DNA from 2 places in the Calidifontibacter indicus genome. Region 1 is predicted to be linked to the other one. Evidence: predicted binding sites of a transcription regulator. Region 1 holds the regulator's gene; the other holds the start of a gene.
The links. The regulator HrcA, encoded in region 1, represses chaperone genes, less so after heat shock. The targets are predictions, from matches to a motif close to TTNGCACTCGNNNNNNNCGAGTGCNAA.
Positions count from the first base shown of each region.

Region 1 (4,416 bases):
GCCTCCCAGAGCAGCTCGTACCGCTGCAGCGCCAACTCGGGCCGCCAGGGCAGGTCGCCATCACCGAAGAGATGTTCGATCCGCTCGGTCGCGTCGCCCGACCCGCTGGAGAGCTCGCGAACAAGGCTGCGGCACAACGCGATCGAGATCTCGGAACGGCGGTCCTCCCACGGCAGGAGGGCATAGACGTCGCGCCATCCCGCATCGGCGGTGGCACGGGTGAGGCCGAGGTAGGAAATCGACACAGCGCGTCCGGCGGAGCCGTCGCGGCCGAGGTCGGCGAACGTGTAGAGCTGCTCGACGAAGCCGAGAGTGTGGCCGGTCTGCTCCGCGACGAACGCGCGCGCGCCGTTCTGCAGCGAGTGGTGGTCGGTGCGCAGCGGCCCCGCCGGCAGGTGCAGCGGATCGCCGGCGGCGAGCACCATCGGCCCCTGGTCGGCGGAAGCACTCGCAGCGCCGACGGAGACCACGACCGCCACCAGGTCGGCGTGTAGCGAAGCGGCCGGGCGGGAGGTCATGCCCCAGAACCTACTTGTTCGTGGCCCGCCCTCACGAGCTCGGCGCAGTGACGAAGTCGATGAGTTCCTCGACCCGGCCGAGCAACTCCGGCTGCAGGTCGGCGTAGTTGTCGACGGTGCCGAGGATGCGCTTCCAGCCCTGAGCGACGTCGGCCTGGGTGCGGTGGGGCCAGCCGAGTTCGGCGAGGATGCCGTGCTTCCACGAGGTGCCGCGCGGAATCACCGGCCACTTGGTCCACCCCAGCTTCTGCGGGCGCACGCTCTGCCACACGTCGACGTACGGGTGGCCGAGGATCAGCACGTGGTCGCGCGACTGCGGCAGGGCGCGGGCCGCATCGACGATCCGTTGCTCCTTCGTGCCGGGCACGAGGTGGTCGACCAGGATGCCAATGCGCCGGCCGGGGCCCGGCGCGAAGTCCTTGATGACCGCCGAGAGGTCGTCGACGCCGTCCAACATTTCGACCACCACGCCCTCGACCCGCAGGTCGTGGCCCCACACCTTCTCGACGAGTTCGGCGTCGTGGCGGCCCTCGACGAAGATCCGCGACCCGAGGGCGACCTTGGCGCGCTGGTCGGCAACGGCGACCGACCCGCTCGCCGTACGGGTGGTGGCGGCGCGTGCGGCGGCGAGCGCCGCGGCGTCCGCCGGACGAGGGGGAGTGAGGTTCACCGGACGACCGTCGATGAGGAAACCCGGTCCGAGCGGGAACGCACGCACCTTGCCGCGGCGGTCCTCGAGGTGCACGACGTGCATTCCGCCTGCCTTCTCGACCCGCACGACGGCGCCGACGAACCCGGTCTCGACCTCCTCGACCACCACGTCGCGCTCGGCGGGCACATCCTGCGAGCGCCCACGCTTGGGTGCACGCCAGTCGCCGGACAGGACATCGGAGCCGTATCGATCAGTCACGGCGCACACGGTAGAGGGCGGCGCAGCTCACCACCGCACCTGACACGCCCACCCTCGCGCGGGTCGTAGAATTGGCACTCGGGCCGACTGAGTGCCAGTGAGTGCCGGCCCGAGAACCCATCGCCGGGAGGAGGACCGCCATGAGTGAGGAACGTCGACTCGACGTGTTGCGCGCGATCGTGCAGGACTATGTCGCGACCTCCGAGCCGGTGGGTTCCAAGGCCCTGCTCGAACGGCACCGTCTCGGTGTGAGCGCCGCGACGATCCGCAACGACATGGCAGCGCTGGAGGAGGAGGGGCTCATCAGCGCCCCGCACACCTCCGCCGGACGTGTGCCCACCGACGCGGGTTACCGCAGGTTCGTCGACCGGCTCGGTCACATGAAGCCGCTGTCGCGCTCGGAGCGGGTGGCGATCGAGACCTTCCTGCAGCAGGCCGTTGACCTCGACGATGTCGTCGACCGCACGGTCCGGTTGCTGTCGTCGCTCACCCACCAGGTGGCGGTGATGCAGTACCCGTCGATCGGGGCGGCCACCGTGCGCCACGTCGAACTGGTGTCGCTCACCGAGCAGCGCCTGATGGTGGTGCTGATCATGTCGACCGGTCGGGTCGAGCAACGCATTCTGGCGCTCGCGCACAGTGACGACGATCTGCCCGCGCTGCGGGCCGTGGTCAACGAACTCGCCGAAGGCAAGACCCGGGCCCAGGCCACCGACGGCATCGCCGCATGGGTTGCCCGACAAACGCAGACCGACGCACAGACCGACGCGCAGACCGAGCTCGTGCCCGGCGCCGAACTCATCGCCGACTTCCTCGCCGAAGAACGCGAGGAGCGGGTCGCGATGGCCGGCACCGCACACCTCGTCCGCTCCGGGCTGGATTTCCCCGACACCATCGGACCGGTGCTCGACGCGCTGGAGGAACATGTCGTGCTGTTGCGGTTGTTCCAGCAGATGGCGCCCGACAGCGGCGATGTCGTCGCGGTGCGGATCGGCGGTGAGAACGCCGTCGACGGGCTGCGTGCGGCGTCGGTCGTCAGCGCGCAGTACACCGCGGGCGGCATCGGGGTGCTCGGACCGACCCGGATGGACTACCCGACCACCATGGCCGCCGTTCGTGCGGTCGCCCGCTACGTCTCGGAAATTCTCGAGCAGTAAAGGAACTTCGTGAACGACTACTACGCCGACCTCGGCGTGTCCAGGGATGCCCCCGCCGAGGAGATCAAGCGGGCCTACCGACGGCAGGCTCGCAAGCTGCACCCCGACGTCAACCCCGGCCCGGAGGCCGAGGCCGAGTTCAAGAAGATCTCGCAGGCCTACGAGGTGCTGTCCGATCCGAACAAGCGTCAGCAGTACGACATGGGCTCCGACCCGTTCGGCGGCGGTCAGACCGGCTTCGGCGGCAACTTCAGCTTCACCGACATCATGGACGCCTTCTTCGGCGCCGGTGCTGGAGCGCAGGCCGGCCCGCGGTCGCGCGTGCAGCACGGTCAGGACGCGCTCGTGCCCCTGCAGATCGACCTGTCGACGGCCGTGTTCGGCGGGGCCGAGGAGCTCGTCTTCGACACCGCCGTGCTGTGCGAGACCTGCCACGGCGACGGCGCCCGACCGGGCACCGGACGGCGTACCTGCGACATCTGTCACGGCTCGGGCCAGGTGCAGCAGGTGCAGCGCTCGTTCCTCGGCCAGGTGATGACCACCCGCGCCTGCGGCGCCTGCAACGGCTACGGCGAGATCATCGAGTCGCCGTGCGTCGACTGCGCCGGCGAGGGACGCCGCCGTGACCGCCGCACGCTGAAGATCAAGGTGCCGGCCGGCGTCGACACCGGCACCCGCATCCAGCTGACCGGCGAGGGCGAGGTGGGCCCCGGTGGTGGCCCCAACGGCGACCTGTACGTGGAGGTGCGGGTGCGTAAGCACCAGACCTTCCAGCGGCGCGGCGACGACCTGCACTGCTCGGTCGAACTGCCGATGACCGCAGCCGCGCTGGGTGCGAACCTGCCCCTGGAGACGCTCGACGGTGTGCGGGACGTCGAGATCAAGGCGGGCACTCAGGCCGGTGACGTCGTCACGCTCAAGGGGCTCGGCGTCACCCACCTGCGCTCCTCGCAGCGCGGCGACCTGTTGGTGCACGCCAACGTGCGGACGCCGAGCAACCTCACCGACGAACAGCGCGACCTGCTGCGGCAGCTGGCGACCGCTCGCGGCGAGGAGCGACCGGAAGGCAACTTCCAGCGCGCCGACAAGGGACTGTTCGGCAAGCTGCGCGACGCTTTCAAGTGACCGAACCGAAGTGACCGCAGCGCTCTTCCTGCTCGACGCCGGACGTCTGACCGGGGCAACCCCTGGTCAGACGATCGTCGTCGACGGCGCCGAAGGCCGGCACGCCGCGACCGTGAAACGGATCGAGCCGGGCGAACCGGTGCTGCTGGCCGACGGCAGCGGCGTCGTCGCCGAGTGCGAGACGGTCGCGGCGGCCGCCGACCGGTTGGAGGTGCGCATCGTCGCGGTGCGTCATGAGCACCCCGGTCGGCCCCGGGTCACGCTGGTGCAGGCGTTGGCGAAGGGCGACCGCGACGACCAGGCGATCGAGGCCGCCACCGAGCTCGGGGTCGACCGGATCGTGCCGTGGCAGGCCGAGCGCAGCATCGTGCAGTGGCGCGGCGAGCGCGGGGCGAAGGCACGGCGCAAGTGGGAACAAGTGGTGCGCGCGGCGGCCAAACAGTCGCGCCGGGCGACCGTGCCGGTCGTCGCCGAACTGCTCGACCGCAAGCGGCTCGCCAGCCTCGCAGACGCAGACGCAAACGCAAACGCAAACGTTGCGTTGCTCGTGCTCCACGAGGACGCCGACGAGGCGCTCGCCGGGCTCGACCTGAGCGCCGCCGGCGAGGTCGTGCTGGTCGTCGGCCCGGAGGGCGGCATCAGCCCCGCCGAACTCGACGCCCTGCGCGACGTGGGCGCCCGGGTGGTGCGCCTCGGGCGGCACGTG
Region 1 covers NZ_QTUA01000001.1:1,873,942-1,878,357, forward strand. Annotated here, with positions in the region: gene DFJ65_RS08945 (NUDIX hydrolase) at 1-518, opposite strand, end outside; gene DFJ65_RS08950 (DUF3097 domain-containing protein) at 550-1,428, opposite strand; gene hrcA (heat-inducible transcriptional repressor HrcA) at 1,569-2,585, shown strand; gene dnaJ (molecular chaperone DnaJ) at 2,595-3,710, shown strand; gene DFJ65_RS08965 (16S rRNA (uracil(1498)-N(3))-methyltransferase) at 3,721-4,416, shown strand, end outside.

Region 2 (4,416 bases), 510 kb from region 1:
TCGTAGAGGTAGGTGTCGACGTCGTCGATCGAATCGGCCGACGGCGCAACGGAATCGGTGTGCACGACAACGTCATTGCTCGCAGAAGAGGCATCGACGAGCCTCGCGCTGACCCGGTGTGCGTCGGCGAGCGGGCCGAACCACACCGCGCACTCCAACACCTCCCCGCCGTACGACACCCACTGCGCGCTGGCCTCCGGCGGCAACGCCGACAGCGGGAACGACGGGCTGAGCTTGGTGCCGACCGCGCGTCCGGAAGCACCGAGCGCGGTGACGAACTCCCACGAAGGAAGCAGTTCGTCGAGTCGGAAGGTGCGCCGGGTGCGGCCGGTGACATCGGCGACACCCCGGGTGCGGCGCGCCGGATCGAGCCACACCGCAGCATCGGACGGGATCGAAACGGTCGTGGCATCGGCGACCTCCACCACCGCGGACGGCGCGTTCGCGGCGGCGATCGCCGCGGTCGCCGGGTCGAGGTCGACCGCATGCACTCGCAGTCCGGCGGCCGCGAACGCCTCGGCGTCCGAACCGATTCCGCACCCCAGGTCGAAGACCGTGTCGACCTCGGCGTCGACGAACCGCTGCGCATGGCCGGCCGCGATCTGCGGACGGGTGGCCTGCTCCAGGCCGTCGGCGGTGAAGAACATCCCGGCCGCAGCGGCACCGAACTTCGCGGTGGCCTTCGCCCGCAGCGCCGACTGGGTGAGTGCGGCGGCGACGAGGTCGGGGGCGTGACCGTCCGCGCGGAGTCTGTCGGTCACCGAAAGCACGCGATCGGGGTCGTACGGCGGCAGCTGGGCGAGCAACCGGCGTCCGTCGTCGGACAGCAGACGACGGACGCTGTCGGCTCCGGGGGCTCCGGCGTTCGTCTCGGCGTTCGTCTCGGCGCCTCTCACTGTGCGGGCGGCTTCCAGGTGGAACTCTTGCTGGAGAACGCCTCCCGGCGCGCGACCGGGTCGAGCGCGGCCAGCGCGTCCTCCACCTCGACGCCGAACCCGCTGATCGTCGGGGGAGACCCGAGCGGGATGTGCGTGTGCACCAGGCCGTGGGGGTACACGTCGACCAGGTCGAATCCCTGCCGGCCGTCGACGCCGATCAGTGTGCCGTCGGGCGCACCGCCGTCGAGGGAGTAGCACGACGCGGCAGCCACCGAGACCGGCACGCCGGCGAACGTGCCGTGGCTGCTGTGGTGCAGGTGCCCGGCGAGGATGCCGCGCACGTCGGTGCCGGCGATCGCGTCGGCGAACTCGTCCTGGTCGTCCAGACCGATGACGTTCATCAGGTCGACCGCGCTCACCAGCGGCGGGTGGTGCAGTGCGAGCAGGGAGCCGTGCTCGGCCGACTGCGCCAATTCGTTGCGCAGCCAGGCGATCTGGTCGGGGTCGAGCCCGCCGTGGTGGTAGCCGTCGACCGTGCTGTCGAGCGCGATCACGCGCAGGCCCCGAAGGTCGTACACGCGGTCTTGTGGCGGCTGCGGTTGGCCGGCGGTCTCGACGTCGAACAGCCCGCGGGCGTACGGCGCGCGCTCGTCGTGGTTGCCCATCACCCAGACCACCTCGCAACCCAAGCGCGCGGCGCACTCACCGACGACGTCGCGCAACACCGCGTAGGCCTCGGGTTCGCCCAGATCGGTGAGGTCGCCGGTGAACACCAACGCGTCGATCCGACGTCCGGTGCACTCCACCTGGGCGAGGGTGCGGCGCAGGTTGTCGGTGACGTCGACGGCCGCGTGCAGCAGGCGTCCGTCGGCCAACAGGTGCGGGTCGCTGAGGTGGGCGATGGTGTGGGTCGGCTCGGGTCCGAAGCGCATGACACCATCCTGCCGCGCGCCCCACCGGGTGACACCTCGCGGCATCCGACGCGCGTGCGAGACCCGGTCCGGACACCCGTTAGCACTCGCCCGCATCGAGTGCTAGATTCGCCAGTGGCACTCAGCCTGTGGCAGTGCCGGTTCCTGAAAGTCTGGTCGACCCCCGCGACGGCGGCCGAGACCGAGGGCGCCGGCGGCCACGGGGTCGAACTTTCCGTCACCCACGAAGGTGGCGGGCGAAAAGAAAGGATCCGCCGTGTCGGTGAACATCAAGCCGCTCGAGGACCGCATCGTGGTGAAGGCCGTCGAGGCCGAGCAGACCACCGCTTCGGGTCTGGTCATTCCGGACACCGCCAAGGAGAAGCCGCAGGAGGGCGAAGTCATCGCCGTCGGTCCGGGCCGCTTCAACGAGGACGGCGACGAGCGCGTCCCCATGGACATCAAGGTCGGTGACAAGGTCATCTACTCCAAGTACGGCGGCACCGAGGTGAAGCACGGCGGCCAGGAGCTGCTGATCCTCTCGGCGCGCGACGTGCTCGCCATCGTCGAGCGCTGATCGCTCGCACCACTTCAAGGCGCCCCGGCTCGCCGCCCTCGCGGGCCGCGTCCGGGGCGCACTTGTTCAATCTCACGAACATTCCGACGTAAGGAATCGCACACACCATGGCAAAGACCCTGGAGTTCAACGACGACGCGCGTAAGTCGCTCGAGCGCGGTGTCGACGCGCTGGCGAACGCCGTCAAGGTGACGCTCGGTCCGAAGGGCCGCAACGTCGTCATCGACAAGAAGTGGGGCGCCCCCACGATCACCAACGACGGTGTGACGATCGCCCGCGAGGTCGAGCTGGAAGACCCGTACGAGAACCTCGGCGCGCAGCTCGCCAAGGAGGTCGCCACCAAGACCAACGACATCGCCGGTGACGGCACCACCACCGCGACCGTGCTCGCCCAGGCGATGGTCAAGGAAGGCCTGCGCAACGTGGCCGCCGGCGCCTCCCCGGCCGGCGTGAAGCGCGGCATGGACAAGGCCGTCGAGGCCGTCAACGAGCAGCTGCTGGCCAACGCACGCGAGGTCGACGGCAAGGACGAGATCGCTCAGGTCGCCTCCCTCTCGGCGCAGGACACGACCATCGGTGGCCTCATCGCCGACGCCTTCGACAAGGTCGGCAAGGACGGCGTCATCACGGTCGAGGAGTCGTCGACCGCGGTCACCGAGCTCGACTTCACCGAAGGCATGCAGTTCGACAAGGGCTACATCTCGCCCTACTTCGTCACCGACCCCGAGCGCATGGAGGCCGTCCTGGAGGACGCCTACATCCTCATCAACCAGGGCAAGATCTCGGCCATCGCCGACGTGCTGCCGCTGCTGGAGAAGGTCGTGCAGGCCGGCAAGCCGCTGGTCATCATCGCCGAGGACATCGACGGTGAGGCCCTGTCGACGCTGGTCGTCAACAAGATCCGTGGCACCTTCAACGTCGTCGCCGTGAAGGCGCCGGGCTTCGGCGACCGTCGCAAGGCGATGCTGCAGGACATGGCGATCCTCACCGGCGGTCAGGTCATCGCCGAGGAGGTCGGCCTCAAGCTCGACCAGGCCGACCTCGACGTGCTCGGCCAGGCGCGCCGCGTCGTCGTCACCAAGGACAACACCACGATCATCGACGGTCAGGGTGAGGCCGCCGACGTCGAGGGCCGCGTCAAGGAGCTCAAGGCCGAGATCGAGCGCACCGAGTCCGACTGGGACCGCGAGAAGCTGCAGGAGCGTCTCGCCAAGCTCGCCGGCGGTGTCTGCGTGATCAAGGTCGGCGCGCACACCGAGGTGGAGCTGAAGGAGAAGAAGCACCGCATCGAGGACGCCATCTCCGCCACCCGCGCCGCCATCGAGGAGGGCATCGTCGCCGGCGGTGGTTCCGCGCTGGTGCATGCCGTCTCCGTGCTCGACAAGCTCGAGCTCGACGGTGACGAGGCCACCGGTGCCAACGTCGTGCGCAAGGCCGCTGCCGAGCCGCTGCGGTGGATCGCCGAGAACGCCGGTCTCGAGGGCTACGTCGCGGTGTCGAAGGTCGGTGAGCTGGAGGCCGGCAACGGTCTCAACGCCGCCACCGGTGAGTACGGCGACCTGATCAAGGCCGGTGTCATCGACCCGGTCAAGGTCACCCGCTCGGCGCTGCGCAACGCCGCCTCGATCGCGTCGATGGTGCTCACCACCGACACCCTCGTAGTGGAGAAGAAGGAAGAGGAAGAGCCCGCGGCCGCCGGTCACGGACACGCCCACTGAGTTCTCGTCCGAACCATCACCAGATGGCACGGTGCCCCGGTTCCTCCTGGAGCCGGGGCACCGCGCGTTTCCGGCAGCTTTCCGGCAGCCTGTCCGACAAGGTGCTCCGGCCGCATTTGACCGTCGGGGTGGGCGGGTGCTTACTCTGGACAGCGCACCGGACGAACCTGGTGAGCGCTCGCGAGCGAGCGTCCGGTGGCGCAACCAGCGCGACGAACGACACGAAATCCGACGATCGATACGGGGGAGGGCGACTTGCGAGATTCCTCGAACGCCGCCCATGTACCTGTAACGAATTGGGCTGAGCGCCCGATGTCTCCATCGGACGCGCA
Region 2 covers NZ_QTUA01000001.1:1,360,560-1,364,975, forward strand. Annotated here, with positions in the region: gene DFJ65_RS06520 (THUMP-like domain-containing protein) at 1-896, opposite strand, end outside; gene DFJ65_RS06525 (metallophosphoesterase) at 893-1,810, opposite strand; gene groES (co-chaperone GroES) at 2,067-2,366, shown strand; gene groL (chaperonin GroEL) at 2,474-4,084, shown strand; gene shbA (RNA polymerase sigma factor ShbA) at 4,397-4,416, shown strand, end outside.
Region 2: groES (co-chaperone GroES) is a predicted target of HrcA. The motif match lies at 1,890-1,916, and genes of this name have one in related genera.